DNA from 3 places in the Desulfosporosinus meridiei DSM 13257 genome. Region 1 is predicted to be linked to each of the others. Evidence: predicted binding sites of a transcription regulator. Region 1 holds the regulator's gene; each other region holds the start of a gene.

Region 1 (10,758 bases):
GAGCTGCACTCCACCGTTTCCACAAAGGGGAAACGAACGATTCACTCTTACCTCAAACGCACTCTAAAGCCAGAAGGAGACCGCGACCCCAATCTCCGACCAAAGTCCGCGATCCAAAATCCCCGTCTCCCCCAAGCTTCAGAGGGTCGCGATCACACGCAGCGACGCCTTTGCGCGAGTCGTAGCCAAACTCAGCTTTAATCCGCTTTCATCCCCGGGTGAAAATCCCAGCCGTCTCCCACCGTTTCCCCAAAGGGGGAACGAACGATTCACTCTAACCTCAAACCCACTCTAAAGCCAGAAGAAGACCGCGACCCCAATCCCAGACCAAAGTCCGCGCGCTCAAATCCCCGTCTCCCCCCAGGCTTCAGAGGGTCGCGATCACACGCAGCGACGCCTTTGCGCGAGTCGTAGCCAAACTTGGCTTTAATCCGCTTTCATCCAGCAGGGCGGGAAACAGGACGTTTCCCGCCGGCCATGCGGCACGGACGCCGCTTTGGCCGGGAACCCTGCCCGCTTGCATAACGGATTAAAGCCCTAGTTTGGCACGACGAGCGCATGGCCGAGTCAGTGTGACGCGTCCCTCCCCATCCAAATCGTCCAATTAATCGCATCCAACAAAGCCTGAGCACTGGCCCTCAAAATATTCTTCGACACCCCAATGGTCCCCCAAACATCATTCCCCAAACGAGTATCAATAATAACCCGCACAATAGCTTCTGTTCCATGAGCTCCGTCTAATACTCTAACCTTATAGTTGACAAGTTCGCTTTCCTCCAAGATCGGGAAAAACTTGGCTAAAGCTTGACGTAATGCAGTATCTAAAGCGTTTACCGGGCCGTTGCCTTCGGAAGCGATTTGCACGGTTTCCTCTCCGACTTTGACTTTAACGACAGCGACAGAATCCAGTTCTCCTCGCAAGGGGTCACTCCAGACATGATAATCCAGTACCTCGAACATTGGAGTTGTCAGTTTTCCCAGAGTACGCAGAAGGAGTAAATCCAGGCTGCCTTCTGCCGCTTCAAACTGGAATCCGCTATGCTCTAATTCTTTGATTTCATTCATGGCAATTTCCACGCGAGGATCATCTTTGCGCATGTCAGGCTCGAACCGGCATAACCTTTCCAGGATATTAGCTTTCCCCGCTTGGTCTGAAATTAATATACGACGTTCATTGCCGACATCGGCGGGATCCATGTGTTCAAAGGTGCGCTGGTTTTTAAGAATTGCATCCACATGCATTCCGGCTTTATGAGCAAAGGCACTTCTTCCTACAAAGGGTTGCTTCTCATCAAAAGGTGCGTTGGTTAATTCTGCAACATAGCGGGAAAAGGGAGTGATCTTGAGCAGAGCTGCATCTGATACCACCTCATATTTTCCTGTGAGCTGAAGCAAGGGAATTAAGGTACTTAAATTGGCATTCCCGCAGCGCTCTCCAAATCCATTCCAGGTTCCCTGAATTTGAGCAACTCCGTTTTCCACAGCAATCAGAGAGTTAGCAACAGCAAGTCCCCGATCATTATGGACATGAATCCCCAGTTCCTGGGGGGAGAGTTCCTGCTTGACTGCTCTTACCCCCGCTGCAATTTCTTCCGGAAGGCTGCCTCCATTGGTGTCACATAAAACAATAGTCTTGGCCCCGCCTTCCAGGGCAGCAGCAATACACTTCAGTGCATACTCAGGGTTTTCCTTAAATCCGTCAAAAAAGTGTTCCGCGTCAAAGAAGACTTCTCTTCCTTGTTGCAGTAAAAAGGATACTGACTCGCGAATGATGCGAAGGTTCTCTTCCAGAGTTGTCCTCAAGACATCTCGCACATGTAAATCCCAGGATTTGCCGAAGATTGCGATAGTTTTGGCTCCCGAGGCCAGCAATTTCAGCAAGATATCGCTCTTATCCGGGGGCTCCGAAACCTTACATGTACTACCAAAGGCAACGATATTGACCAGCGGGGATTGGAGCTTGGAGCACTGTTGAAAGAATTCTTCATCCCGAGGGTTTGCCCCGGGCCAACCGGCCTCCACATATAAATTTCCCATATCCTCGATTCGTTTCACATAACTCAGCTTATCTTGAGTCGAGAAATGAATGCCTTCCCCCTGAGCCCCATCTCTCAAAGTTGTATCATAAATAGTGATCTTTTTCTTCCCTTGGTCTCGATTCATTGTTCTCCTCCTCTTATTTTTCCAGCCCAACCTATTAATAAAGTGTTGCATTAACTTTAGTCAATAAGGTTGTTACACCAAAGCTGCATAATAATGTACTCGCTTAAATAACTTAGTAGAAAATAATACTCAAAAGCCCCATAACGAGTTCCTAAGAACTTGCCACGGGGCTTTTTTCCCACACGGTGTAGCTGGTGCTTTTCCAACCTGTATCGCTCGGTCCAGACCCCTGCGGCGGAACCCTAGATACACTTCTTATGTTGCTATTATACGACAGATGTACTTTGTGGTACAACAGTATCTCGAATTAATAGCACCTTTGCCCGCAAACATTGAAGGTTAGTACTTCAAGGTTTACAGCTAAGTCAACATTCCGAAGTTCAATCTCCGGAGGAACGTTCAAGACAACAGGAGCAAAGTTCAAAATGGCTGATACTCCGGCCTTAATTAGTTTATCAACGGTTTCCTGAGCAACTGATGCAGGCACGGCAACAATTCCGATCTGAGTATTATTTTGTTTTACAACTGTTTCTAATTGTTCAATAGGAAGTACTTCTACGTCTTCGATTTTAGTTCCGATTTTTTTAGGATCTGCGTCAAAAATACTTGTGATAACAAAGCCACGATCTCTGAACCCTTTATATGTACTCAACGCCAAGCCTAAGTTTCCGACCCCTACTAAGGTTACGCTCCAATCGACACCTAATCCAAGAATTCTCATAATATGTTGGCGAAGATCTTTGACATTATAACCAACGCCTCTGGTACCAAACTCACCAAAGTAGGCTAAGTCTTTCCGTACTTGAGCAGGACTAACGCCGACTCCATCAGCAATTTCCCCTGAAGAAGTGGTTATAATTCCTTTGCGATCGACATCCGTGAGGTGACGTGAGTAAACAGAAAGTCGAATAATTGTTGCTTCTGGAATTTTTAGCGTTTTCAATAATTTCCCCCATTTCTTTGCTGGATTTTGCCTTAAGGTATGTTAATTATAGCACTATCCAAAAAAAACGCAATTTTAATCTTAGGTCTTTTTTCCCATAAAGCTAAATAAATGGATGCCCCTCCACCTATTATTTACCAGAAAACTTATAAATAACCCTCTGAGACTCAAAAAATAATGATAAACCTAGAGCCTTTTGCTCTTCAGGGGTATTTTTGGCACGTAATTGACCATAAAGCTGGTGAAGGCGATCCAGATCAGGCAGTGGGTGTTCCCCGGCTTGAGCTGCCCAGAGCTGTTCTTCCTTTGCTAACACCTCTTGATTAAACCCGGTTTCTAAAATAGTATTGACATTCTTTAAGAGTTCTGCAGTCAGCTGCCCCCCGGTTCCGGCCACCCGAAAGGATCGTTCAGGGAGGGAAATTGGTTTAGGAATCGACAAAAAACCTTTTTCTTCTAAAGCTTGCCTTAACCCCTTTAGCTCATCAGCCGTTCGTCCCAAGCCGATAGCAACCATCCAGGGATCGGCACTTATGACTTCTGCTTTAAAGCCCATGACGATAAGCTGATCTCTGAGGAGTTGAGCATTGTGTTCATTTTGAAACAGCCCTAACTGACAAGTCCAAAATCCCGCTTTAGGCAGAACTAAAACTGTGTCCGGGTTGTTTTTATCTAAAGACTGGACTTGTCTCGGGGCAGTAGCTTCATGACCGGGTTGACTCAGAAGTTCCAAATAGATCTTTCCGATTCCCCAGGTTAATAGCGCTAATGCCATAATTCCTAGAATCAAGACTACAAGTACTTTAAATTGATCGATAATTTTCATTTTCCATTCCCCCTCCGTGCTGCCTAGGACAACTTCTCTACCGGAAGATATGTTGCAGCAGGTGGAAATAGACCTTAGAACGACATAGAAAAGATCTTGGCACGAGGGCTAAGATCTTTTCCAATTGACTATAATTATGTGAGAATAATTAGATAATCCATAATAAGAGCTTCGGAAATACTAGAGGAGTTTAGAAAGTATCGTGTAAAGAAGAGCTGCCAAGAGTGATGTGGTGGGAATAGTTACCACCCAGGCCACAAGCATTTGTTGAGCTACGCCCCAGCGTACGGCAGAAACTCGCTTGGCACTTCCAACTCCCATAATTGATCCCGAAACCACATGAGTAGTGGAGACCGGGAGATGCAGACCTGGGAAAACCGTTGCTGTCCAAATAACAAGCGAGGAAGTCAAATCTGCTGCAAAACCATTAATAGGCTCCAGCTTAAATATTTTCCCTCCCATGGTGCGAATGATTTTCCATCCACCGGCAGCAGTTCCGGCGGCCATAGCCAAAGCACAAGCAAATTTTACCCATAGCGGAGGAGCCAAAACTGCTTGGGATTGCAGTCCTGCCGCAATAAGAGCCATGGTGATAATCCCCATGGATTTCTGAGCATCATTGGAACCGTGGTTAAAGGCCAGCAAACCTGCAGAGAGAATCTGCATTTTTTTAAAGCCGTGATTTAATTTAGAGGGTGAGAAATTCCCAAAAATATTAGAGAGCAATTTCATAATCACAAAGCCCAGGCCCATACCAATGATCGGAGAACAAACTAACGCCGCAAGTATCTTGCCGATACCGTGCCATTGCAAAACACTAAACCCTACTTTAGCCACTGCAGCCCCGGCCATCCCCCCAATCAAGGCATGAGATGAGCTGCTGGGGATTCCAAAATACCAAGTCAGAAGGTTCCAGGCAATTGCACTAAGCAAAGCTGCAATCACAACTTCTTGGGTTACAAACTTGGGAGACACAATGTCTTTGGCAATAGTCTGAGCAACTCCCGTACTATAGAGGGCTCCGACAAGATTAAGAGTTGCGGCGAGCATTACAGCCCGTTTTGGGGACAAAGCTCTGGTCGAAACACTGGTGGCAATGGCATTGGCAGTATCATGAAAACCGTTAATGTAGTCGAAAGCTAAGGCCAGAAATACTACGATAACTAACATAACCCCAAGACTAGTCATATTTCAAGACCACACTTTTGAGAAGATCCGCAATAGATTCACAGTGATCTAGAGTAGATTCAATATGCTCCAGGATTTCTTTCCACTTAATAATCTCAATAGGGTCTTTTTCATACTCGAATAATCTAGCCACCTCTTCACGATAAAGCTTATCACCGGCACTCTCCAAATGATAAATTTCTTCAGCGGCAGCCAGGATATTGGACTTTTTGGAATGTAAATTGCCTAAATAGGAAAAGGCCTGTTGAATCTGTTCTGCAGCCAGCTCAACTAAGTGAACAAGTTCTTGAGCACCCAGTGATGGTTTGCCTGTGCGATAGAGAAGCATGCGTTCTACGGTACCTTCAGCAAAATCAACAATATCATCCAGGACTTGGGCCAGTTCATAGATGTCTTCACGATCTAAGGGTGTGATAAATGTACAGTTGAGACGCTCTAAAATTTGGGTCGTAATGTTGTCTGCTTCGTTTTCGAAGCGATGCATTTGAGCAGCATCTTCTGAGGAAACACACTCTTGCTGCATAATCCCATAAAGTCTCTTAAGAGATTTAGTAATGATTTCTGTACTTTGGGAAAAGAGTTCAAAGAACTTATCTTCTTTTGGTGACAACTTAAACATAATTAACCCCCAGCATAAGAATTGTCAAAACACAGGAAACCTAAGCAACCTCAAAGTTCGAATCCATTACTGTTCAACCTAACCAAGTGCTTGTCTGCATACAGTATTCATATCCCACGGAGTATTATATCAAATATAAAAATCTTTGTGTTAAGTTTATGTTAAATTTTTAACATTGTTTTAATAATTGTCTTAATATACCTCACCAAACAAGAAAATTCGTCCTTGGTATAAGGTCATTAAATAGCAACAATAATTGCTTCTGATGAGTTATTTCTTAAATCTGTTTTAAATGATCAATTAATGCTTGGCGAGCATCTGCCAACATGTAGATTGAACCGGTTACACAAAGCATATCCTTTTCTTCCAGACGCCCCAGGGCAAAAACCACTGCCTCTTTAGGGTCTTCAATGCAGGTTACCGGTCTGCCGAATTGTTCTGCTAAACTCCCTAAGGCCTTCCAGTCTCCTGCCCGAGGAGAGTTGGGCCGGGTGACAATAATTTCATCCGCCATAGGAACCAGCATTTTAACAACTTTTTCCCGCTCCTTGTCCGCCAGCATCCCTAAGCAAAGGATAAGACGATTGCGAGCATAAATGGGGAGAGCCCCTGCTAAGGCTTGAGCTCCATCCACATTATGGGCTCCATCAAGGAGGACTTTAGGAGTTAAAGACAAGAGCTCTAAGCGTCCGATCCATTCTACTTCACGTAAACCGGCATAAATCGCTTCCCTGGGAATATTCACCAAGTGTTCACTCTGCAACACTTCGCAAACTGTCACAGCAGTCGCTGCATTACGGAGTTGATGGGAGCCCATGAGCCTTAAGCGTAACTTGGAATAGATAGAGTGCAAGCCAATAAGGTCGAATTCCTGCTCTAACTCGCCGCTCCATTTGCCTTCCCAGCGAATATCTTCCCCTACTATCCACAAAGGAACCTCCATAGCCTTGGCTTGATCCCGTAAAACTTGAATCACATCCGGGTCTGCGGCGGCAGTAACCACTACAGAGTTAGGCTTGATAATCCCAGCTTTGACCTTGGCAATCTCTACCACATTCGAACCTAAATAATCCATATGATCCATGCCTACATTGGTAATAACGGAGACCAGAGGGCTAACCACATTGGTAGAATCGATTGCCCCTCCCAAGCCCACTTCTATCATGGCATAATCTACATTTTTCTCAGCGAAATAAAGCAATGCTAAAGCTGTACTCACTTCAAATTCCGTGGGGTGCTCAAAGCCTTCGGCAACCATGTCTTCTAAATGGGGACGCACACGACTGATCATCTGAATAACATCTTCTTTGGAAATCATCAGGCCGTTGATCACCATACGCTCCCGATAATCATGCATATGAGGGGAAGTGAAAACTCCAACTTTATACCCTGCTTCCCGCAAAATCCGGGCAATCATTACGGTGGTCGAACCTTTGCCGTTAGTGCCCCCGATATGGACTACACGCAAAGAGCTTTCCGGATTTCCGATTCGTCTCAGCAGTTCTTGGATTCTTCCCAGCCCAAAATTAATACCGAAGGTCGTTAGGTTAGCCAGATACTGTAAGTTCTCTTGATATTCCCGGTCAAGATTGTTTTCAGACATTGCAGCGCGCTCCCCTCCAAATAGTGGCGTTCTCCTTAGCCTTGCTTTAATTCTTTGATTCGTTCTTCTAAGGTGATTTTACGAACTAAAAGAGCTTCCAGCCGTTCACGTTCTTTGGCAACTACCGGAGCAGGTGCTTTATTAGTGAATCCTGGGTTATTTAGTTTGGTTTCTAAAACCTGCTGCTCCTGGATGGCTAGGGAAATTTCTTTTTCTAAGCGGGCAATTTCTTTACCTAAATCCATCATCCCTTTGAGAGGGAGATAGATTTCTACTCCACCCAGAACGGCGCTGGCGGATTGTGAAGGCTTCTCCGGCAGAGATTCAAATAATTCAACACTGGCTCCTCCCGCTAATTTCAAGATGTCAGCCTTGCCGTTTTCCAGTACAGCCCGCTGGTTCTTATCTGCAGCCAGCATGATAATCTCAACCTTTTGCCCCGGGGCTACTTTCATTTCTGCTCGAATGTTGCGAATGGCTTTAATAGCTTCCATAAGCAGGGTCATGTTCCCTTCGGCTACGGTATCTTGATAGGCGGGAATTCCCGGCCAAGACTGAGTCATGATACTTTTTCCTGCCACAGGGAAGTTCTGCCAAATTTCTTCCGTTAAAAATGGCATGAAGGGATGCAAGAGACGCAGAGTTCCTTCGAGAACCTCCAGCAGCACGGATTGAGCAGTGTGCCGGGCCAAGACGTCTTCTTTATTATAGAGCCGGGGTTTGGTCAGCTCGATATACCAATCGCAGAACTCATTCCAGATAAATTCATAGAGCAATCGTCCTGCTTCACCCAGATCAAAATTTTCCAGAGCTTTAGTGACGTTCTCTATAGTGGAGGCATAACGGGTCAAAATCCAGCGGTCAGCTAAAGCCAGCTCGCCACGGGGTCCTTCTTGATAATCTTCTAAGCTCAAGAGCACATAACGTGAGGCATTCCAAATTTTATTAGAGAAGTTTCTGGTGGCCTCCAGCCGTTCCGGATGAAAACGCAGGTCATTTCCCGGTGTGTTTCCGGTGATTAGCATAAAGCGCAGAGTATCTGCACCATACTGTTCGATAACCTCAATGGGATCTACGCCATTGCCTAAGGATTTACTCATCTTACGTCCTTGAGCATCCAAAACCAGTCCATGAATCATGACTTTGGGGAAAGGTACTTCCTTCATGAATTCCATAGCCATAAAGATCATCCGAGCAACCCAAAAGAAAATGATATCTCGTCCCGTAACCAGCACGGAGGTAGGATAGAACTGTTCCAGCTCCGGTGTTTTTTCCGGCCAACCTAAGGTGGAGAAAGGCCAAAGCCCGGAGGAAAACCAAGTATCTAAAACGTCAGGATCTTGTCTTAGATTCTCAGATCCACAGGTCGGACAGCCGGAGGGATCCTCTTTGGCACAGATCTCTGCTCCACACTTTTCACAATACCAAACCGGAATCCGGTGTCCCCACCATAACTGCCGAGATATACACCAATCCCGGATGTTCTCCATCCAGCCCAGGTAGATTTTATCAAAGCGCTCGGGTACAAATTCTAAGCGACCGTCCCGGACAACCTCAATTGCCGGTTTAGCCAAGGGCTCCATTTTAACAAACCATTGTTTACTGACCAGAGGTTCGATAATCGTCGTACAACGATAGCACTCACCTACGGCATGAGCATGGGGATCAATCTTAACCAAAACCCCGGCAGCCTTGAGGTCGGCGACCACCGCTTTACGGGCCTCGAAACGATCCAGCCCTTGATACTTGCCGGCAAACTCGTTCATCTTAGCATCTTTATCCATGACAATTATCTGCGGCAAATTATGACGAAGTCCCATTTCAAAGTCATTGGGATCATGGGCAGGGGTTATTTTCACCGCCCCGGTTCCAAACTCCTGATCTACATAATCATCCGCAATAATCGGGATCTCCCGATCCATAAGGGGTAAGATCAAAGTCTTGCCGATTAAATGCCGATACCGCTCATCCTCGGGATGAACCGCCACCGCCGTATCCCCCAGCATAGTCTCAGGTCGGGTGGTAGCCACCACCAGGGCCTCCTCACTATCTTTTACAGGATAACGTAAATGATACAAATTCCCATCCCGATCATTATGTTCAACTTCAATATCCGAAATCGTCGTATGACATTTTGGACACCAATTGACAATATAATTCCCTCTATAAATCAGTCCCTTGCTATAGAGATCAACAAAAGCTTCTCGAACCGCCTTTGAGCACCCTTCATCCATGGTGAACCGCTCACGTTCCCAGTCACAAGAAGATCCTAACCGCCGGAGCTGCTGGGTTATCCGCCCTCCATACTGGGCCTTCCAATCCCAAACCCGCTCTAAGAACTTCTCTCGTCCCAACTCATGCCGGCTTGTTCCTTCCTTCGCTAACTGCCCCTCAACCTTGGCCTGAGTCGCAATTCCGGCATGATCCGTTCCCGGAACCCAAAGAGTATTAAACCCCTGCATCCGCTTAAAACGAGTCAAAATATCCTGAATCGTACTATCCATGGCATGCCCCAAGTGGAGAGCCCCGGTAACATTCGGAGGAGGCATAACAATACTAAACATCTGCTTGTCTTTATCTACCTCTTCATGGAAAAAGCCATTCTCCTCCCAATACTTATACCATTTACTTTCAACCGAGCTGGAATCATAAGCCGTGGCCATTTCTACTTTAGCAGCTTTATTATTCTCATCCATATATACACGAACTCCTTTCGTTCTAATATCAACTTTCTGATTTAACACCAGTTCTTATATCCACTTTTGAATTGACACTGTATGTAAGTTATCTCTTACTCTCAGTCCCTTACTATAGTCTAACCTAGGATAATGTTGAACAACCCTGAAAAGGCACTCAAGATAATCTTAAGTCCCCATCCTGATTGAGGATCACGTAAACAAGCAAAACAGCAGAAACATTCATGCGCCTTTGCGTCAAAGACGCAAACAGCCTCCCCAGCATAACGTCTCCCATCCCCCGTCGACCCCTAAGCCTAGAGGAAGTTTCTTAGCTTAGGGAGCACTTTAGTGGAATCGCGTCAATGAGCGCAGGCGATAAGGCGTGAAGAAACGCAACGGTTCACATGCAGAAAGCCCAGAGGTTTTGCGTTTTAGCCTTAGCGACAAGGGAATAGCGATGAATCACGTAAGTCTCCAGTGGAGACTTACGCCGGAGGCGCTGCACCATTGACGAATACTTTCGCGCCGTAGGATGTCGCGACTGGGCTAAGACACTTCCTCGCCCTCGACAAAAAAAGCCCTTCCCCCATCAAAGGACGAAAAGCTTCCGTGGTACCACCTTTATTCTGAGAAGAAATCCCAGCTCTTGGCATCGCTAACGGGTTTTTCCGTCAAAGAGTACTCTATTCCCCTCTGCCCCTCCTGTGCGACCTTAGTGTATTCCCGAAAAGACCTTCC
Region 2 (10,758 bases), 1.4 Mb from region 1:
TCCTCATACTCAAGAGCGGTTTTGATTGCCGTTTCCAGTTGGTCATGAACTAAGTAATCGGAAACTTCTCCAGCTAAACAAGCACTAAGAGCGATTATTCCCCGAGCATGTTTGCGAAGAATTTCCTTATCTACCCTAGGCTTATAATAGAAACCTTCAATATGCGCCATGGAAACTAATTTTATTAAGTTTCGATACCCCTGCTCAGTTTCAGCTAACAAGACCAAGTGATAATTTGAGTCGTCCTTTCCCTGTACTTTATCCGTTCTCTTATTAGGTGCGACGTAAACCTCACAGCCAATAATCGGTTTAATTCCCGCTTGTTTACAAGCCTTATAAAAGTCAATAACTCCATACATAACTCCATGATCTGTGATAGCCAAAGCCGACATTTTCAGTTCCACAGCACGCTGAACTAAATTTTTAATTCGTGCTGCCCCGTCTAGCAGGCTAAATTCTGTATGATTATGCAGGTGTACAAAGCCATGCATATTATGAGCTACTTGAGCCCTCATAAGGATCCCACCTACCTTCCTTAGAAAGCCCCCTCAATCCAGTGGACGAGGGGGCTTTAGCCACATCAATTTCCTAATGGGCTGTATCACTCACCAATTTCTTGTCCCCAATCCTAGCGGTCATTAATCCTTTGGCCACTAAATCATTATTAGCCATCACTTCGACTTCAATATTACAGTGCTTTTTAGCAACTAATAACAGCTTAGCTGTTACCACAATTTCTGTACCAACTGCAATGGGCTGTAATTGATAAAGAGTGAAATTCTCGGTAATTGCATTAAGTCGATACTTCTTACGCAGGGAAATGTAACCTGCCATATTCATAACTGTCACAATAACTCCACAACTGGCAGATCCGTAATCGTCACTCATAGCGTTAGTGATTTCTCCTTCAATTGTGAGATGCTCGGCATCATCAACAAAGCGGAACCCACTTAGCACAAGATTGTCTACGGTTTCGCCAAACTGTGGCTGTTTTTGAACTTGCTGATAAGCTTCAATTACATCTTGGAGACTAATGATGCCAATCAATTTCCCCTGATCCGCGACAACGGCAATTTCCCATCCTTCCCAAACCATAATTCGTGAAATATGGGTTACAGGGTCATCTCGTCCGACTAGAAATGGATTCGCATTCATTACGTCTTTAATAGGTGTCTTAACATCCGCTCCGGCAACATCCACAGCAGATACAATCCCTACCAGAGTCATATCCTTATCAACCACCGGAAAACGACTGTGGTCAGTATTTTGGGACAGTTTTCGCCAATCATCAACTGTCGCATCGATTGTAAGAAAACTGACATCCTCAACCATAATATCTTCAACTAAAATAAGTTCTTTTTGAATCAATCGGTCATAGAGTGCACGATTAATCATTGAGGTGACTGCAAAAGTATCATAGGGAGACTGAATAATCACTAATTCATGCTTGCGTGCTAATTCTACAACTTCCTCATCCGGCTCCAATCCCCCGGTTATTAAAAGTGACGAGTTGTTATTCAAAGCAAATATCTGGGCGTCTCTTCGATTTCCAACAATACACAATGCCCCAGCTTCTAAGTAACGTGCCATAGTGTTTAATTCCATCGCAGCAATAACGAACTTATTGGGGGAGCGATCAAGATGGGTGAAACCACAGACTACAACTCCTTCAGCAATCTGTGAAACTTCACGCAATGTCAGGTCCTCGATTTGTCTCTCCTTCAGCCCTTCAATTCGAATGGTTCCAACCTTTGGAATCGAACGAACAAATCCTTTTCCTTCAGCTTCTTTTATAGCCCGATAAGCCGTTCCTTCACTTACGTCCAGTTCCTTGGCAATAAACCGTACGGAAACCTTACTACCAATTGCCAGATCTTCAATAAAGGTTAAAATTTGTTGATGCTTTGTCAACTATTAACGCTCCCCACTATTTACTATATCGGACTATAATTATATCACATGAATTAATATTCACCTATGTCTTCTACTATCCACTAACTATCTTTTCGACGTCTCTGAGTCATCAATCCTCCGATACGCCCTGCATCCTTGGCACTTAAAGAATGCCAGCCTTTATTATGAATCTGGTCAAGTAATCCTAATTCAGCCGCGATCTCCATTTTTAGCGGTTCTAAAGGATCTATTCTCTTTACTTTTGGCTTCTTGGCCTTCATAGTTAGACCCTCCCCCTGCTCATGATGTTAAAGTCTTCTTCATAGTGAGGGCAGTTTGGACCACGTTCACCTAAAATATGTTCCAACCGACAGCGACCATTGATCCCATAAAGGCAACGAATCGTACATAATTTTCTTGTCATCATTTTCATCTCCTTAACTTATAAAACTCTCCTCACTCTTTAAGTTTGACCATTTCTCAATAAAAATATCCCACTTGGTAATCAAGTGGGATTAAAATAAACCTCTTTTTAAACTTCATATAAATCTCCTGGCTTAAGGGCCTTACCTTGGCTTTCCGGCACTCTGCGCTGTAGCAGATGCAAGAATTCTTCAACATCTTGAGCAATCACCGGAAAGGTATTATAGTGCATGGGGATTACTACTTTAGGGCGCAATAATTGGGATGCATGTACTGCTTCTTCAACCCCCATTACAAAATTGTCTCCGATTGGCAGCATGGCAACCTCGATGGGATAGCGTCGGCCGATAAGCTCCATATCTCCGAACAGTCCTGTATCCCCAGCATAGTAAAGCCATTTACCTTCCATCTGAATCAAAAATCCACAGGCTAGGCCCCCATAAATCATAGTTTCTCCGTCTGGACTTATTATCCCGGATCCATGCAAAGCTTGGGTTAACTTAACCAAACCAAAGGGGAACTGATGCTTTCCTCCAATATGCATCGCATGTGTCTTGGCCCCTTGACTCTTGCAATAATGAGCCAATTCAAAAACACAGATGATTGGAGCACCGGTTTGTTTAGACAATTCTATTGCATCCCCTAAATGATCGTCATGCCCATGGGTTACCAAAATTGCATCTAAATGTGTAAAATCTTCAGGTTTGACTGTAGCACTAGGATTCCCGCTTAAAAAAGGATCAATAAGAATTCGCCCTTCTACCCCTTCAATCTCGAAGCAGGCATGTCCATGGAAATGAAGTCGCATACTTAAAAAAACCTCCTATTTTATTTAACGATTTACATACTCTTCAAGTACTTCCCAAAAACGAGGATAACTTAGGTTCATCTCCCAAAGGGCAACACCGCGGATCCCCTTCTGAGTGGCTAGTTCCAACTTATCTCTCAAACTTCTTGGATCTTCAAAATATACCGTATGACGAACCCCTCTGGTCTCATAACGGAAGTAGGTGCTATGCTGCCTTGCATTCCACTGCAACGGAGCCCCATATCTCCTAGCCAGCTCAGTTGCTCGTTGATAGCCAATGACCTTCCCCGTCCCACCCTCAGGCCAATCATACCCATAGAGGGGAATCCCCATGTAGATTTTATCCCGAGGAATATTAGCTATCGCATAATCTAAAACCTGAGTTACCCAAGGAATAGAGGCAACCGATCCCGGTTCGCTATGTGACCAATGTTCCTCATAGGTCATTAATATAACCTCATCTACAGCTTGCCCAATAGGCCGATAATCAAACGAACCTCTCCAAGCATTTTGAGGATCATCGGAAACCTTGGCAGGAACATCTATTGAGACCAGGAAATTTCCCGCTCTAAACATAGCAGACCAGTTTTGAATGAATCTGGTAAACAGTGTCCGGTCAGTCGGTGCAGCCTTTTCTAAATCAAGATTAATTCCGTCTAATTGATACTCAACCAAAATATCGCGTATGTTCCTCCAGACTTGATTAGCAAAATCTTGATCCCGGATTAAGCGGGCCATTAACTCCGTAGAAAACTGTCCTTGGCGCGTTAAATTGCTGACTACCAATAGTACTTTGATTCCCATAGCATGAGCTTCATTAATAAGACTTCGGCTTGGACGCCCGAGAATCGTTCCATTATTCTGAATCGAAACCTCAAAAATTGCTAATTCCTGTATAGTTCTGCCATAACGTTTGAGATAAGGATAACCTTTAGTTTGCTCCGTTAAGCCATTATAAAAGGCAAATACATTTAATGGCATACTTATACCCCCTTTCCGACCATCATATGCATAGAAGGAAAAAGAAGTGTAGCTGCCTCATTCTGAAGAAAGTATTTCAGCCGTTTATTCTGGCTTATTTTGATTGGCGTCTACTAAGTCCTATAAGCTTATCTGTACGACGCATAAGAATTGTAACTAATAAAGCAAAGACAACTAAAAGCACTATAATGGCACCAATCCATTGACCCTTCGCTCCTAGTACCGCCGCCATTCCAAAGCAAGCGCTAATCCCGTACATTAAAAAAACAGCGTGCCTTTGGGTAAACCCCGCATCTAGCAGACGGTGGTGCAAATGCCCCCGGTCTGCCATGGCTATAGACTGCCCCCGTAGTTTACGTCGAATTATCGCAAAGGTTAAGTCAGTGACAGGCATACCTAAAATAAGCAGCGGGAAAACCAAGCCCAAAATTGTTGCCGTTTTAAGCAGACCCATGATAGAGATCCCACCAATGATGTACCCCAGGAACATACTCCCGGAATCCCCCATGAAGACCCGGGCCGGGGGAAAGTTAAAAAACAGGAACCCTAGAAGGGCACCAGCTAAAGCCAAGGTAAGATTAGCTGCTGAAAAGGACTGTATCCCATTCGCTGACCAAAACAGTAAAATTGCAACGATAAAGCAAATCCCTCCAGCTAATCCATCCATGCCGTCCGAGACATTAACAGTATTAACCAATCCAACAACCCAAAACAACATTAACGCCAGGCCAACAATGCCTAAATGAAGCTTATCAAAATTAAGGGGTTCTTGGAGGAAGGGAAGAGATATAGAATTCATGGAAAAATCGAAGAAGATAAGCACTGCAGCTGCTGCGATTTGCCAATAAAGCTTATATAAGGGTCGAATTTCACGGATGTCATCCCAAATGCCTACGGCCATAATAATACTGCTTCCAATGAATAGACCCCAAATGTTTTTATCCCAGACTTGTGTATAGTAAGCCGCAATCCAAAATGCAGCATAGATAGCTAAGCCTCCGAGACGTGGAATCGGTCGCCGATGAATATGCCGACCACCCGGATAGGCAATCGCTCCCCAATATTTTGCCAGTCTCATGGAAACCGGTGTAGCAAATACTGCAATAACTAAGGCCATAAGAAATGTCAGCCCATACCCATTCATCATGATTGATCCTCTACCGCCTTTACTTCACACTTATTCTCTATAGTTTGGGCGTCAAAACCTATAATGATAATCTCTTAAACAAGATCCGGAAAACCCCATTGCCGTAATACTTCATAAACGATAACCGCTACAGAATTCGAGAGATTTAAAGAACGGGCATCCGAGCGCATTGGTAATCGTATTTTTGTTTCGGGATAGCGATCAAGAATTTCCGGAGCCAACCCTTTCGTTTCCTTACCAAACAAAAGGTAACCGCCTGGCTCGTAGGAAATGTCCGTATAAGACCTGGAACCTTTTGTCGTCGCTAAGTAACGAGGTCCTACAGGGTTCTTCTCCTCAAACTCGGCAAAGTTTTCATAAATATAAATATCAAGCAGGTGCCAGTAATCTAAACCGGCACGTTTAAGATGTTTGTCATCAATGCTAAAACCTAAGGGTTTTACCAAATGTAGAGCAGCTCCGGTAGCAGCACAAAGTCGTGCTACATTTCCGGTGTTGGGAGGGATTTCTGGTTCAACCATAACTATATTAAGTCGCTTGTTCAAAAAGACAGTTCTCCTTTCAATGACATCCTGTACAATTACCACTGCAACTCGAAGAACAACTGCCCTTCCCACCACCACCAGGTATCCCAAGGCTGGCAAATCCTGAAATATTCTTCAGAAGTCCTGTGGTTCCACATTCACAGCACGATAAATGTTCTCCGTTTTCACCCATTTTGCATAATTCTGTGGTGATTCCACCACAACTTGGACATCTAAATTCATACATTGGCATATAATAACCCCTCTTAACAATTTATCAACTATCTCAACTATTATAACCTGAAAATCTGACAAACCCAACCTTAAATCTATCGAAACTTGTCATTAGAGTTTTAAATTAATAAAAATCCCTGAGAACAACCTGCGAAATATGTGATTTGCTTTGCTTCTCTTCAATTGCGGGTTTCATCATGTAGAACAACTATTGATTATAAAATTTACAATTAAAAAAAATCAATAGTTGTTACCGAGATATTTTGTATACATATAGGAAAACCCTAGATGTTTCCTCTTGTTTTTGGTAAAGTTAATACCAACTTCAAAGGAGGAATTATCATGGGTCATAATTTAGCTCAAAAAATACTCTCATCTCACTTAGTTTCCGGTGATTTAGCAGGCGGAAATGAAATAGCGCTGCGTATTGATCAGACACTTACCCAAGATGCTACAGGTACGATGGCTTATCTACAGTTTGAAGCCATGAACCTTTCTAGAGTACAAACCGAATGTTCGGTAAGTTATATAGATCATAATACACTCCAAACCGGGTTTGAAAATGCTGATGATCATGCTTTCCTGCAAAGTACAGCGGCACGCTTTGGGGCCTATTTTTCCCGTCCCGGAAACGGAATCTGCCACCAGGTTCATCTTGAACGCTTTGCCAAACCAGGCAAAACACTCCTCGGGTCAGATAGCCATACCCCCACCGCCGGTGGAATGGGGATGCTAGCTATGGGTGCCGGGGGGCTTGATGTTGCTGTGGCAATGGGTGGAGGAGCCTTTTACCTTCCCAGCCCTAAAGTCCTGCGGGTTTGGCTGACAGGAAAGCTTTCCGAATGGGTGTCTGCTAAGGATATTATCTTAGAAGTACTCCGACTCCTTTCTGTCAAAGGTGGAGTCGGTAAAATAATTGAGTATGCCGGGCCGGGAGTAAAAACCCTTACTGTTCCGGAACGCTCAACTATAACTAATATGGGTGCTGAGCTGGGTGCGTCTGCTTCGATTTTCCCGAGTGACGAACAAACTCTGCGCTTTCTTGAGGCCCAAGGCAGAGGGGAAGACTATATTCCCTTATCTGCGGATGAAGATGCCACTTATGACGAAGAGCTGAAAATCGATCTGTCTCTTCTGGTTCCCCTCATCGCCCAGCCCCATAGCCCTGATAATGTGGTTCCTGTAAGCAATCATTCTGCAACTGCTGTTCAACAGGTGGCGATTGGAAGTTGTACAAATTCATCCTATCAGGATCTAATGAGAGTTCGGGAAATTCTAAAAGGTAAGCAGGTCCATCCAAATGTGAGCTTAGTTATTTCTCCAGGTTCACGTCAAGTGTTGAGCATGCTTTCCAGCAATGGTGCCTTAACCGATCTTCTCGATAGTGGAGCACGTCTCCTTGAATCAACTTGTGGTCCCTGTATTGGTATGGGGCAATCTCCAGTCTCTAAAGGAGTCTCTGTCCGAACCTTTAATCGAAATTTCTTAGGCCGCAGCGGGACTCAAGATGCTTCAGTCTTCTTAGCCAGTCCGGAAGTCGCAGCAGCCTCTGCTCTCACCGGCTTCATCACTGATCCCCGGACTCTGGGGCTTTCCTCTGAAGTTGAGTTTCCGGAACGCTTTCGCCTTGATGACAGCATGATTATTCCTCCCGGTGATCCGGATACGATCATTCGGCGCGGACCCAATATTCAGCCACTCCCAATTGCCCCTGCTCTGGATAATTCTCTTGATTTGCCAGTCATCTTAAAGCTGGGCAATAATATTACAACCGATGATATCATGCCAGCGGGATCGAAAATCCTCCCCCTTCGTTCCAATATCCCGGCAATTTCTGAATATACCTTCCACAAGATCGATCCTCAGTTTGCCGAAAAAGCCAAAGCCCACAAACAAAGCATGATTATTGCCGGACATAATTATGGTCAAGGCTCAAGCAGAGAGCATGCTGCTCTGGCTCCTATGTATCTGGGTCTCCGTATTGTTTTAGCTCAGAGCTTTGCCCGAATTCATCGTGCTAACCTCATTAATTTTGGTATTCTTCCTCTTACCTTTGTCGATGAAAATGACTTAGACCGTCTAAACGCCGGTATGATCTTGCACCTGTCTGGTCTGCATCAGGCTGTAAAAACCTCCGAGCCATTTGCAATTACTTTAGATAACGACTCAAAGCCGGTTTGGGTTAAACACGATCTTACCGAACGCCAAGCTAAAATCCTTTTAGCAGGCGGACTTCTTAATTCGACCAAGGCTGCAGTTTAACAGACCTCCTTATTTGATCTTTTATAATAAATAAAAACATGCTAAGATGTGTTATATATTAGAAGCAACTATGGTTATGGACATTATTTTTGGGTCCATGGCCTTAGTTGCAATTATGCTCAAAACGTATACAGAATACAAAAAATAGTTTTGCTTTTTGAAGTATAATAGAAGAGGTGGATTAAATGCTCAGTGATAAGGATCGAACCCTGCTTAAACTAATTGCTGAAGATTGTAGACTTAAACCTGAAGAGCTTTCGATTCAAACCGGTTTAACGGTGGAATATATTGAAAAGCGTATCAGTGATTGGGAAAAGGAAAAAGTAATTGTCGGCTACCAACCCATGATTAACTGGGATCGAACTGGCGATGATAAAGTATCCGCACTTATTGAAGTCAAAGTCTTACCCCAACGGGGCTATGGCTTTGATAAAATCGCCAAACGTCTGCAAAGATACCCGGAGATCAAAGCACTTTATCTAATGTCAGGAGGATATGACCTATCTGTCCTGATTGAAGGAAAAACCATGCAAGATGTTGCCCTCTTCGTAGCAGAAAAATTAGCTTCATTAGAACATGTTCAAAGTACAGCAACCCATTTTGTACTTCGCCGTTATAAGCAGGATGGAATAGAGCTTATGGGCGAAGAAGAGACTCTTCAACGTCTGGTGGTGTCACCATGAACAATTATTTGGCAACCCATGTTGCAACCCTGCCACCCTCAGGTATCCGCAAGTTCTTTGACCTTGTAGCAACCATGAAAGATGTCATCTCATTAGGTGTAGGAGAACCGGACTTTGTAACTCCTTGGACTGTCAGAGAAAGCGGCATCTTCTCACTTGAAGAAGGACAGACTATGTACACCAGTAATGCCGGTCTTTTTGAATTAAGGGAAGAGCTATCTCACCATTTATCTAAAACCCTGGATCTTTCTTACGACCCTCATCATGAAATTCTCATTACCTCCGGAGCAAGTGAAGCGGTGGATCTTGTAATGCGTGCTGTACTAGAGCCTGGTGATGTTGTTTTAGTACCTGATCCGTCCTACGTTTCCTATGCACCCTGCGCTATATTAGCCGGAGCAAGTGTGAACTATGTCCCTACCTATGCTAAAGATGATTTTCGTATGCGTGTCGAGGAATTAGAGCGAGTGTATACTCCAAAGGCTAAGCTCTTAGTACTCTCCTATCCTAATAACCCAACCGGAGCAATCATGAATCGTGAGGATTTGCTGCCCATCGCTGATTTTGTAAGTAAGCATAATCTTCTTGTCCTTGCAGATGATATATATTCCGACCTAACCTATGATCAAACCCATGTCTCCTTTGCCAGTTTACCTGGAATGAAAGATCGCACACTGTTCGTGAGCGGCTTTTCAAAGTCATACGCCATGACCGGATGGAGGATTGGCTATGTGGCAGGTCACCCAGACCTGATTCAAGGAATGACCAAAATTCATCAATACACTATGCTTTGCGCTCCGATCATGGGTCAATTTGCCGCCATTGAAGCTTTGCGCTCGGCAACTGAAGCTAAAAACGATATGGTTACTGCCTATGATCGCAGGCGACGTTTATTAGTACACGGCTTTCGGCAAATGGGGTTGGACTGTTTTGAGCCTTTAGGAGCTTTTTATGTGTTCCCTAATATTTCAAAGACCGGACTAACTTCGGAAGAATTTGCTGAACAACTCTTAAAGGAAGAAAAGGTCGCAGTTGTTCCGGGGACTGCCTTTGGGCCCTCGGGAGAAGGACATATTCGCTGTTCATACGCCTATTCTATGGAACAGCTTCAGGAAGCACTTAAGCGTATTTCCAGTTTTGTAGAACGCAGAATAAATATATAGCAATTAGGATTAGTCCACTTTCCCAAATTTTTTCTTTTACTTTCATCTGGACATTACGATTGTATTTCAATAACATGGAGTAAATATAATGCGAAATAGGCACGAACACTTACCCATTCCGTGCTTATTTCGCATTTATAGTTATTCTTACTGGCTCTGTCCCCTCTCCCTTTCTTGCTTTCCAAGATATTAAGCCTATTATATAATGGTGCAAATAAGATAACTGATCTATCCTTAAAGTAGGAATTTATAAATAAGGGTTCTGTAATCCTATAAAAGAAGGAGAAATCATTTTGAAAACACTAATCATCTATTCTTCCTCTCATGGCACAACAGAAAAAGCTGCCCAAATCCTCAGTGAACAACTTCAGGGAGAGGTCGAATTAATCAACTTGAAAAGGCTTTCTAACCCCAAATTGACCAACTATGATTCAGTCATAATTGGCAGTTCTATTTATGCAGGGTCTGCCAAATCAAGAGTAAAGCAATTTCTCAAACAAAACCAACCTGAACTGCTTTCTAAGGGACTAGGCCTGTTTCTTTGCTGCATGTTTGAGGGAGATAAAGCTTTATCCCAATTCGAGACAACATACTCCAAGGAATTGAGGAACCATTCAAGGGCAAACGGTTTATTCGGCGG
Region 3 (10,758 bases), 2.1 Mb from region 1:
CTAATTTGTAAACCACGATTACAGAAATAAGGACAGATATAAAAGAAGGAGTTGGGTGTAGGATGTCAACAAATACAGAAGCTGCAACTGCTACGCAGATCCAACATACCGGTGTGGATGAATCACTAATTCCCAAAACCCTAGAGGGTAGAACAGTAGGCCCCATAGACTATATGTTTATGTGGATTGGAGACGGTGTTAATTTAGGTAATATGACCCTGGGAGCCAGTTTGGTTGTTGCCGGAATTGCGACTCTAAATCTATTTCAGACATTTGCAGCAGCTATTATTGCCATTGGAATTATTTCAACTATTTTTGCTCTAAACGATCGGCTTGGCTACAGAACAGGGATACCTTATGTTGTCCAGCTGAGAATGTCTTTTGGAATCAAAGGTTCAGTTATCTCATCCCTTTTGCGTGGAATCCCCGCCATTGTCTGGTACGGCTTTCAAAGCTGGATCGGCGGTACTGCCTTAAACGAAATTGCCAAGGTATTTACAGGCGGTGCCTTTGATAATGTTGCAGTTTGCTTTGTAGTACTTCAATTAGTTCAAATCGGACTTTCCTTGTATGGCTTCCATGCCATTAAATGGGTAGAATCCCTTACTTCAATTGTTATTATGCTCGCTCTTGTTTATGTGTTTGGTGTTCTTCTGACATCTCATAGTGCGGTAATTGCTGAAAAATGGGTACATGCCAAAGGCTCATGGGGCTTGCCGTTCTTTGCCTTCATTATGATGTTTATGGGGAACTACGCAGCCATCTTCTTAAGTGCTGCAGACTATTCGAGAGAATTAAAAGCAGGGATAAGCGACGGAAAACGCGGATTCTTGTACTTCCTTCCTATATTAATAGCCTACGGCTTCGTACTGGCAATTGGTGCAATGCTTGCTTCTGCAACGGGGATATCTAATCCAGTGAAAGCCTTTGCAATCGTAGTCGATAATTCTTACATTACAGTCTTTGTATCGGCCTTTATTGTTATGGGTGCTATTGCAGTTAACATGGTTGCCAATATTATTCCGCCTACCTATGTTATCACTCTAATTACAAAGCTTAAGTACAAAGTGGCAGTTACAATAACCGGATTACTTGCGTTAGGTTCCTTCCCCTGGGTTCTTGTTCAGGATTCGTCGGCAAAAGGACTGGGTATGTTCATCCTGATATATTCCGCATTTTTAGGCCCCATTGTTTCAATTCTATTAATTGATTACTATGTCTTCAGAAAGCAAAAAGTAGATATTGTTGATCTGTACAAAGAAAACGGCCCTTATTCAGGATATAATCCGGCAGCAGTGCTGGCCATGCTGATTGGTGCAGCGGCAGCTTTTACCAAAGTAGAGCTGGCTTGGATTATCGGGTTGGTCGTGGCCGGGATCTCCTATTATCTTTTGACTAAGTTTGCCTTTAAAGATTCAAAGTTTAAAAAGGGTACGATCTTTGAATAAATTTCCTTCTGAAAGTTAAAGATTGAAAAGGCATTTCACAAACAAGTAAGGGAAATGCCTTTTTATACAATGGAGCTTGGTTGCGGAGGAGAGCCGTCCACTGTCATAGATAGTCAGTAAGAACTGTTCCCCCTGTTTAACTGAATTAGAGTTGAATCTCAAAAGTTACCCCAAGATCGCGGATTTGACAATCCCCATCGTAGAGAGGCTCAATGGAATCAGCGGTGGTTTCTTTACGGGTTGCTAAAATATAGCCAAAGGACTCTTCAAGCGGGAGAATTGTGCCATGCCAAACGCCACGGTGGATGACAAAGGCCGTATAACTTTCCAGTAAAAAGCAGCGTACTGAATCTGGTGAGGGCAGAGCTTCCAGGTCATTAGGGTCTGTGGCGGGAGCAACACTTATGATAGCAGGGCCGCCATAGAGGGGGAAGAACCCTTGGGTGACTTTTAAATGGCGTTCCAAGGCTGAAAACTTAAATTCCTTTCGTTTAAGTAAAGCATACACGAATTCGGCTGAGCCATCATCCACCTCAAAAGGGATTCGGTCGGCAAAAATTGGAGGTGTAGTCTTAATAGGAGGAATTCCCGGCTCACGCATCAGCAGATGACCATAAGGTGCAAAGGCTTCTTTAGTAAAGGGTTCGACTTTAATGATACGATTCATATTGAAAATGTCCCCTTTCAGTTTTGGTTCACAGTAGTTCTGATTCAATCTATAATTACTCATTCCCGTGCTTTTATCCTTTTACTACTATTGATGATGGTCAGGCTGTTCATTTATCCTAATTTCCTAACTCGGATTCATCCCAAAAATCTAGCAGCCTGATTTAAGGTTAATGGTTTATCCAAGATTGATATTTATTTGGGTTCCCATTTGACCATTTATTCTAAAGGTTGCCTTAAGCAAAGTGACGAATATATGACAATAGTCAAAATCTTGTTAATTTGAAAGGAGAAGTTATCTATGGGTTATCCAAATGATCTTTTAGCTACGAGGGCAATAGTCAAACATGGCAGATATGCATTGATTCCACCGGAAGGGCGTGTGAAAAACGTCATTCCTAATTTAGAGAATTGTAATACAAGTATAATTGCCTCTCCCGAGTTAGGGCCGAAGTTTGCAATGTATACTGTTGAAGTATTACCAAATGGCGGCACAACCACTGATTTCAAAGAAGAGGGGATTGAAACATTCGTTTATTGTATGGGAGGAGCAGGAACCGTAACTGTTGAGGGCAAGACTTATGAACTTACGGATGGCGGCTTTGTTTTTGCACCTGCCTCATTAGGAGTAGGACTGAAAAATTCAAGCAACGAACCATGGAAACTTCTTCTTTATAAACAACGTTATCGACCATTAGTGGGTTATGAAGCTAGAATTGTTGTAGGCAACTTAAATGATATCCCTGATGAAGCTTATGATGGTATGGAAAATGTTCGTATTAAAAACGTGCTACCTACTGAATTGGGCTTTGATGTTAATTTTCATACGCTTAGTTTTTATCCTGGCGGGTGTCATCCTTTCGTAGAAACCCACGTTCAGGAACATGGCCTGTATTTTCTAGAGGGTGAGGGAGTTTATTTGATTGACGATAAATGGCTTCCTGTGAAAACAGAGGATTTCATCTGGTTTGGTCCGTATGTCCCTCAAGCCTACTATGGTGCGGGAAGAAAACCTTCCACTTATATTTATACTAAAGATTGCAATCGGGACATTGAGCTGTAAAATAGAATTACGAATTAAAATACGAGGTTCGAAACTTAATCGAACCTCGTATTTCAAAACACTCTTATATTATTTAAGGCATATTGAAATCTGCAGTTTGAAAAATCGAACCTTATAGATAACAAGGGGGGTATCACACTGGAAATCACGGTAAAAGATGCCATGAAAATTGGCCCCTTAAGCACATCTGAAATTGTGGCCGGTTATCAAACGTTAGAAAATGTTGTCAAAGGCGTAACTATAATGGAAGCACCTGATATTGTAAATTGGCTGGCTGGTGGAGAGCTGCTTCTTACCAGTTTGTATGCCGCGCCTGCCGGAACCTTGAACTATAAAGATTTTGTAAGAAAGCTCGCTGAGAAAGGCGTAGCAGCCATAGCCATTAAAGTTGGTCGGTTTGTGGAACGAATTCCAGAGGATATGATCGAAGCAGCTAATCAATACGGCTTACCTATTATTGAGCTTGATGCTAATGTGCGATTTGTGGATGTCATGTATCCTATCATGGCTGAACTCTTTAATAATCAAGTCGTTAAATTAAATTACTACAAAATTATTCAGGAGCGTTTTACAGCCTTAGCATTACACTGTCTAGGGTTAGAAAAGATTATTAGAACTCTTGAAGATTTAATCGGAAATCCCGTTGCGGTTTATGATCGCAATTTTAAAAGCATGAGTACAACTACTCCTCAGATTGAAAAATTTATCGAGATTGCAGATTTATTTCAAAAGGAAAGCTTGAATGAAAAACTATCCTTCTATCGTCAGATGGTACGATTTCCGGATCTTGGCGAAGAACCCGTTCCTCAGGTTGTAGTACCAATACGGGCATTTAATCAAGTAAAAGCCTATCTCACCGTAGTAGAGAAGAATAAACGACTCCAAGAGATGGATTTAATTTGTTTAGAACATGCCGCTACTGTTGTTACTCTTGATTTAGTGAAGAAAGTAGCTGTACAGGAAGTTGAACAGAAATTTCAGAATGACCTGTTAGAAAATCTAATAACAGGAAATACAGCGCTTAATAATACTCTGGAAAGGGCTGCCTTAATCGGATGGGATTTAACTAAGTCCTATACGATTGTCCTTTTTGATATTGATAACATCGACGGGATTTTAGCGAATACTAAGGAGAGCCCGGATAAAATGTATTTGCAAGAGTTAAAATCTGACGTCGTTTCCATAATTACTAATGCTGTTAGAAGACACACAAAGAATTTTATCCTCGGGACGAAAAATGATGCGATTATTTTGCTTTGGCCCTCGCCTGAAGTTTACAATGGCCTCCTAGATCAGATCAAGAAGACAGGGAAAGAGATCCAGGAACAAATTAAAAAGAAAGTTAAATCTGTTTCCGTTGCCATTGGAATTGGAGATGTTGCTCTAAAAGTTGACGAAATCCCTAGGAGTTTTAAAGAAGCACGAGATGCAATTACCTTTGGTCGAATGATTCAAGGTCAACATGTTATCGAAGCTTTCTCTGAATTGGGTGTGTTTCGGATTTTGTGTAAGTTTGCGGAGAGAAATGAATTACATAGTTTTGTCCCGAAGCAACTGCTTGTTTTAATGGAGCATGATAAAACCAATGAAGCAGACCTCCTGAAAACTCTAGAAATTTTCTTAGACTGTAATGGGAATGCCAGTAAAGCTGCCAAAAAACTTTTTATACATTATAAAACAATACTTTATCGACTAGAAAGGATTAAAGAAATTACCGGTATGGATTTAGAAACTAATGAACATCGCTTGGAAATTGAGATGGGCTTGAAAATAATCCGCCTGCTAGGAAATGAACATAATAATTTTTAACATGTAGGATTTGACAATAGCCTTTGAATAATCTTAATTTAAAAACTTCAAAAGTCAGCACAGGTAATACGAATTGAAATAATTAAGTAATGAATCTTTCCTTGTTCTGAGCATCGAACGATGCTCATTTTTTTTAGTGGTAGCTGGGAGATCTAATCAAAATTATAATATGAAATTACTGATTAAAAGCTATCAGGATACACAAACTATCATGGTGATAAAAAAGTTCAAGCTTTACTAATGAAAGGAAAAAATATGGAAGTGAGTAAAAAGACCAACAACTTCATCGATGAGTACATTTTGAAATTTCCAGTTGATATCCAGGAGATACTTAAGTCTTTAAGAGACGTTATTAAGAAATCTGCACCAGATGCACATGAAAAGATAAGTTATCAAATGCCTACTTTTGATTTGCATGGAAACTTAGTGCATTTTGCTGCTTATAAAAATCATATTGGATTTTATCCAACTCCCAGTGGAATTGAGGCTTTCAAAGTTGAATTGTCGGAGTATAAAGGGGCAAAAGGTTCTGTACAATTTCCCATCGCCGAGCCACTACCCTTTGATTTGATAAGCAGAATTGTCAAGTTTAGAGTTGCCGAAAATATAAAACAGTGGGAAGACAAATCGAAGAAAAAACGATAATCATAAAGCTATGATAAATATTTTTTGAATACTATAAGTATTTCCTTTTTTGTGGAAGGATTTATGATAATTAGCCAGAATTGATAAAATAGCAACAATTAAAATGTCTATGGGCTGATTCTCAGGAAATATGGAGGGAAAGTGTAAAATGAATGAAGATGTTGCGATTATAGAAGGAGTTTATGATATCGCTTCACCTGAAGTGCCGGCTTCTCTTCATAGATGGGGAAGGAAAGTATGGCTTCGTGACATAGAGATTGGAGCTAAGGGAAAGCTCCTATTCTATGATGAAGATGGAGTGTGTAAGATTACGACTCTTAGTCGAATTACCGATATTACTAAAACTCCTGAGGGGATAGGAATATATACTCAATGTAGTATTTATAAACTTAAGATGTTAAATAAATCCTAAATAGGTTTTATTACCTTAAAAAATAATAGTCAATAGGTTTTTAAAGATAAAGCAGTGTCCGATAATCATCTGATACTGTTTTTTGCTATTTTTTCTTAAATACGAACCCCAATATAAGTATAAAATGAAGAGAAAAGATGAAATTTAATTGACGTTTACCAAAAGAGGAAATAATAACCTAAAGAGTTAGCAAAAACTCAAGTATAAATAATATTATATGAATAATTAAAGTGATGTTAATCTTTAATGCTAAAAATGGATTAATCTACAAATTGACGCTACATTTTTGTCATGCTACGATATCAATGCAATAGGAACTTCTGCAAAGTGAAGTTTAAATCGCAAATTTCTATCAAACCTATTTAATTATCTCTGGCTTAATGAGGTGATATATGAAAAAGTTTGCATTCTTATTAGCATTAGTTTTAATTATGGTTAGTTCAATTGCAGCAGGGACTTTGGCTATGTACAACGTTTCTATTGATACCTTAGCTAAAGGAAGTGTGGTTGCCAAAGAGTTCATTTTTGTTGGGGAAGGAACAGACAGCTTTCAGGAGGGACTAAAGATTGCTCCTTCAGAGACAGCCCAATGGCAGTTTAAGGTTAAAAACTATGAAAACCATATTGTCTCTGAAACGGATATCTATTATAAATTAACTTTTAATGTACAGGCTTTGCCGGGTAAAGCTGCCATAGAACCTTTGACTGTCACAGTTAAGGATCTCAATGGCACAGTGCTTAACAGTGTTACAGGAGTTGGGACTTTTGATGTTTTAGGTCAATTTTCACTTGCTGTGAATGGTCAAGAACGGGACTTCTTAGTGGAAGTGAACTGGCCGACAGAAGGGACTTCTGACATTAATTATGCCGGTATCAACTATGGTTCAATGATCAACGTAGATGCTATTGCCTCCCAAATTCCGTTAAAAGCTACTGACCCGGATCCAGTTGATCCACCCCAAGTCAGCGTCCGTTATGAAACCACAGTTCCGTGGCAAAATGGACAAAGTGGCAATTACCAATACGAATATAAGGTAACAATCACTAATAATTCTACAGAGCCTATTTACAATTGGAGTATAGCCTTTAACCTCCCCACAGATAAACTGACCAGTGCTTGGAGCAATGCCAACCTGGTATCTGATACACCAAAGGGATACTACAAATTCCTCAATCCCGGCTATAATAACCAATTAACAGATAGTATATTGCCTGGGAAAAGCGTATCCTTCCGAGGCCCTGCTAAAGGAATGGGCACTGAAGCAATTCGTTCCGTCATTGTAGGTGGAAGCAATATAACTGATTTAACAAACGTAGATTTATTATGTCAATTTGGAAAGGCGTCTCTAAATTAGAGGCCTTATTAAATCTCTCAATTATGCTGAGGAGGGAGGATATGAGAAAAAAGGTTCTTTTGATTCTTGCCTTAAGTGCTGTACTGTTTGTTTCTCTTACCGTTGGTACTCTATCCAGCTATACATCGGTTTCAAGCTTCGGTATCAGCATTTATTCGGATTTAGATAAAGCCAAGAACTAAATTTTGAAATTTTGTTAAGTATCTTAAACCAAATTTATAATTGGAGGTTAAATAATGAAAAAGGCACTAACAACTATTGCACTTGTACTGATTTTATCAACATCTGTGATCGCAGGGACTCTAGCAATGTATACTACAACTATTGATAATGTTGCTGAAGGCAGCGTTGTTGCTAAAGAATTTGTCTTAGTAGAAGGAGGTACGGATACCTTTGAGAAAAATGTAAAAATTGCTCCGGCTGAAACAGTGGATTGGCAGTTTAGTGTGAAAAACTATGATGGCGCGATAATAAGTGAGACAGCGATGGATGTCAATTATACTGTTGATGTTGTTGCAGAAGATGGAAAAAGCGTGATTGCGCCCTTAGAAGTAAGTATCAAAGATGCCGATGGTCAAGTTGTTGGAGGTTTAACTTCGAACGGTAAAATTGAATTCTCTGACGAATTCGCCTTGAATACAAGTGGTCAGGAAAAAGTTTATACTGTATCTTTAAACTGGCCAAGTAATGATAATGCTGATAAAACTTATGCAGGAGCTGATTATGGTACAGCTGTTAAAGTGTCAGTGACAGGAACTCAAAAGTAACCTGCCTGTGGTAGGCGTGTAAAGAAATTTATGACTGAGTATAGAGAAATAAAGATCCAAAGAGAAACAGAGTACGACTATATAAATCGTGCTCTGTTTCTCTTTGGTTTCTCTAGTCCATAGCTCTGATTTTTTACTTGAGGATAGGGCATAATAGGTGAAAGAGGGTTGAAATTTATGACGCCTACAAAGTATACGACACAAGAACAAATAGAGGCAATGCGCAAAGAAATTCTCCAGGAAAAGCAGAAGCTATTAAATGTTTCGGAAAGGAAAAAATCATTCCGAGGCTGGCGTCCACAAGGAAAGCAGATTGTAAGAAGCATCAGTGGAGCTATATTTTTGGGGGTTAGTTTATTTTTAATTTGGTCGATTATATCAATTCAAATGACAAAAAGCAGGGGTGAAATCCCGAATGTCTTAGGATTTCAGCTTTTAGAAATTGAATCCGGCAGTATGGAGCCTACTCTGGAAATAGGGGCTGTAATTGTCAGTAGGAAACCTAAGGATGCTGAAAGTGCTTTAAGAGTAAATGACATTGTTACCTTCAAAACCCTGTCTGAGGCTGTGGTTACCCATCGGATCGTTGAGATTATTGATAATGAAAATGGCAGCAAAGCTTATCGCACGAAGGGAGATAATCCTAAAAATTCAGTCGACCAGGAACTTCTTAGTCCAAACAGGGTGATCGGAGTGTTTGTTGCTAAATTACCCTTAACATAAAAGTTTGTTTAGTATCTGTCATCTACACTATATACTTACTCTCTAAGAAAATATTGATGGGAGAAGTGACATGGAACATGGTCCGGAAAATATTGTATTGATGGAAAATATCTCATCTGTGGAACATTTTTTGGTTAACGGAGGGAAATCTCGCAGAGTACTGGATGATATTAACCTGGTGATAAATAGGGCGGAAGAATGGGGTATTAAAGGAACTTCGGTGTTTGAGATTAAATTACTTCTAGAAATCATCGCAAATATCAGACCCTATGACAAAGGGAAATGTGTTTTGATAGAACGTGGCATGATGAGGCATAAAAGGGTAATCTTAAAGCACGTTTTTTATATCGGAAGCTCAGATATGCTTTACAATAATATGAATGTTCTGGAATATTTAATGTTTGCAACTGGTAAGTCTAAGATCAATAAGGTGTTGCTGCAAGAACAGATTTTTGAATACCTTATAGAAATCGGTCTAGGGCATTTATCTTTGACACCGAACCACATGCTGAACAGAGAGGAAAAAGCTGTAATCACTTTAATTGCAGCAGCCTATTCAGATAGTCAGATAATCGTATTTAATCTCCCTGAGTATGAATGGGATGAGGTACTTATTAAAGCAGTTGCTGAAATAGCAAAATTTATAAGAAAACAAGAAAAAACTCTAATTCTCTCAACTCAAAACTCTCTTATGATAGAGAAAGCTTGTTCCCATACAGCGATAATCAAAGATGGAAAATTAATATACACTGGCAGTGTGGAGAAGTTACGAATGACCTATGACAAGATAGAAGTTATTATTCGGGATAAAACTGCGAAAAGCTTGCTGGAAAAACTCAATCGACTTCTCCCAGGATATAATTTGGTCATGAAAGAGGACAGTCTATTTATTAGGAATGAAGGCCCGGAATTAAATGAGCCTGGGGAAATTCATAAAAAGATAATCGAGTCGGGATTCATTCCCGATTCTATAGAGATAAATCCAAAAACAGTTGAGAATGCCTACGAGGAGCTAATCCTAAAGCATGATTTATAAAAATAGCTATTTCAAAAAAGAACTTCGCCAGGCATATACGGAAAATAAAATTAGCACTAACCGAAAAATAGCTTTTGCTCTCTTTCTGGGGCTTTTTTCTTTTGCCCTATACTTTGTTTTTCAGACTCTCCAGGAAAGTGTACTTTCCGATGTGGTTCCCGAGATAATGCAACCCAGTTTTTTCTCGACAATTTACCTTTACATTCATATAGTCATTGCTTTTATAATCAGTTACTTCATCCTCTATTATGACTATCTTTTTTTTGCGGAAATTAGGAAAAACTCCTGGTATCTGCTTATTCAAATGGGCTATAATCCAGTAATCATGTTTTTCTCTAAGTTATTTGCTTTAATGTACTCTGTCATATTGATATATACTGTTGGCTTTATAGTAACAATAATTCTTACCTTTCTTTTGAAATACACGTTTATATTGGCTTATCTGCCGACGCTCTACTTAGTAGGCTTAGCAGATTTGTTACTAATCACGATCCTTTCAATGACCTTTTCACTTTATGCCAAAACTGTGCTTAACGGTCGATACTGGACTTTTTTTACGGCCATCCTTGTATTTGCTCTAAAAACAGCTTTAGGACAATATCCTATAATCTCCAATCGCGTGTACATGCAGAACTTCTCTACGCTGTTCAATCTGCAGCTTTCAGCGTATTGGCTGGTCGGCTCTGTCATAATAATAACCTGCGGTTTAATATGTCTTTTTAGGAGCAGAAATATTGCTAAGTACTATAACCTGGCTCCCGATCCTGATATCCTACCCTTAGATAAGGAAATTGTAGAAATTGACTCAATAACGGGTAAACAAAAATTAATTGG

What was found. Region 1 encodes Rex, which represses fermentation and respiration genes when NADH is low (regulators of the CRP and FNR family bind a similar motif). Its sites were predicted from a motif close to ATTGTTAANNNNTTAACAAT; they were not measured.
Region 2: a site for Rex is predicted at 6,126-6,145, ahead of DESMER_RS13825 (aconitate hydratase). Genes of this name have one in related genera too.
Region 3: a site for Rex is predicted at 2,359-2,378, ahead of DESMER_RS10290 (ureidoglycolate lyase). Genes of this name have one in related genera too.

The regions. Positions count from the first base shown of each region.
Region 1 covers NC_018515.1:4,382,403-4,393,160, forward strand. The annotation lists gene cimA (citramalate synthase) at 568-2,163, opposite strand; gene DESMER_RS20240 (redox-sensing transcriptional repressor Rex) at 2,471-3,106, opposite strand; gene DESMER_RS20245 (SPOR domain-containing protein) at 3,237-3,932, opposite strand; gene DESMER_RS20250 (inorganic phosphate transporter) at 4,113-5,120, opposite strand; gene DESMER_RS20255 (DUF47 domain-containing protein) at 5,113-5,739, opposite strand; gene DESMER_RS20260 (bifunctional folylpolyglutamate synthase/dihydrofolate synthase) at 6,017-7,342, opposite strand; gene DESMER_RS20265 (valine--tRNA ligase) at 7,378-10,038, opposite strand; T-box leader at 10,610-10,758, opposite strand, start outside.
Region 2 covers NC_018515.1:2,987,143-2,997,900, forward strand. The annotation lists gene DESMER_RS13790 (DNA polymerase III subunit alpha) at 1-515, opposite strand, end outside; gene DESMER_RS13795 (DRTGG domain-containing protein) at 589-1,911, opposite strand; gene DESMER_RS13800 (alpha/beta-type small acid-soluble spore protein) at 1,995-2,174, opposite strand; gene DESMER_RS23075 (cleavage protein) at 2,177-2,317, opposite strand; gene DESMER_RS13805 (metal-dependent hydrolase) at 2,426-3,124, opposite strand; gene DESMER_RS13810 (glycosyl hydrolase family 18 protein) at 3,149-4,105, opposite strand; gene DESMER_RS13815 (glycosyltransferase family 4 protein) at 4,200-5,252, opposite strand; gene DESMER_RS13820 (tRNA (cytidine(34)-2'-O)-methyltransferase) at 5,327-5,773, opposite strand; gene DESMER_RS23080 (FmdB family zinc ribbon protein) at 5,814-6,029, opposite strand; gene DESMER_RS13825 (aconitate hydratase) at 6,353-8,272, shown strand; gene DESMER_RS13830 (Lrp/AsnC family transcriptional regulator) at 8,458-8,955, shown strand; gene DESMER_RS13835 (aminotransferase class I/II-fold pyridoxal phosphate-dependent enzyme) at 8,952-10,118, shown strand; gene DESMER_RS13840 (flavodoxin domain-containing protein) at 10,412-10,758, shown strand, end outside.
Region 3 covers NC_018515.1:2,235,292-2,246,049, forward strand. The annotation lists gene allB (allantoinase AllB) at 1-11, shown strand, start outside; gene DESMER_RS10285 (NCS1 family transporter) at 63-1,448, shown strand; gene DESMER_RS10290 (ureidoglycolate lyase) at 1,594-2,115, opposite strand; gene allE ((S)-ureidoglycine aminohydrolase) at 2,416-3,177, shown strand; gene DESMER_RS10300 (PucR family transcriptional regulator) at 3,316-4,986, shown strand; gene DESMER_RS10305 (iron chaperone) at 5,242-5,631, shown strand; gene DESMER_RS10310 (hypothetical protein) at 5,780-6,043, shown strand; gene DESMER_RS10315 (cellulose binding domain-containing protein) at 6,436-7,398, shown strand; gene DESMER_RS23965 (hypothetical protein) at 7,440-7,580, shown strand; gene DESMER_RS10320 (hypothetical protein) at 7,635-8,165, shown strand; gene DESMER_RS10325 (signal peptidase I) at 8,343-8,888, shown strand; gene DESMER_RS10330 (P-loop NTPase family protein) at 8,959-9,924, shown strand; gene DESMER_RS10335 (peptidase S24) at 9,914-10,758, shown strand, end outside.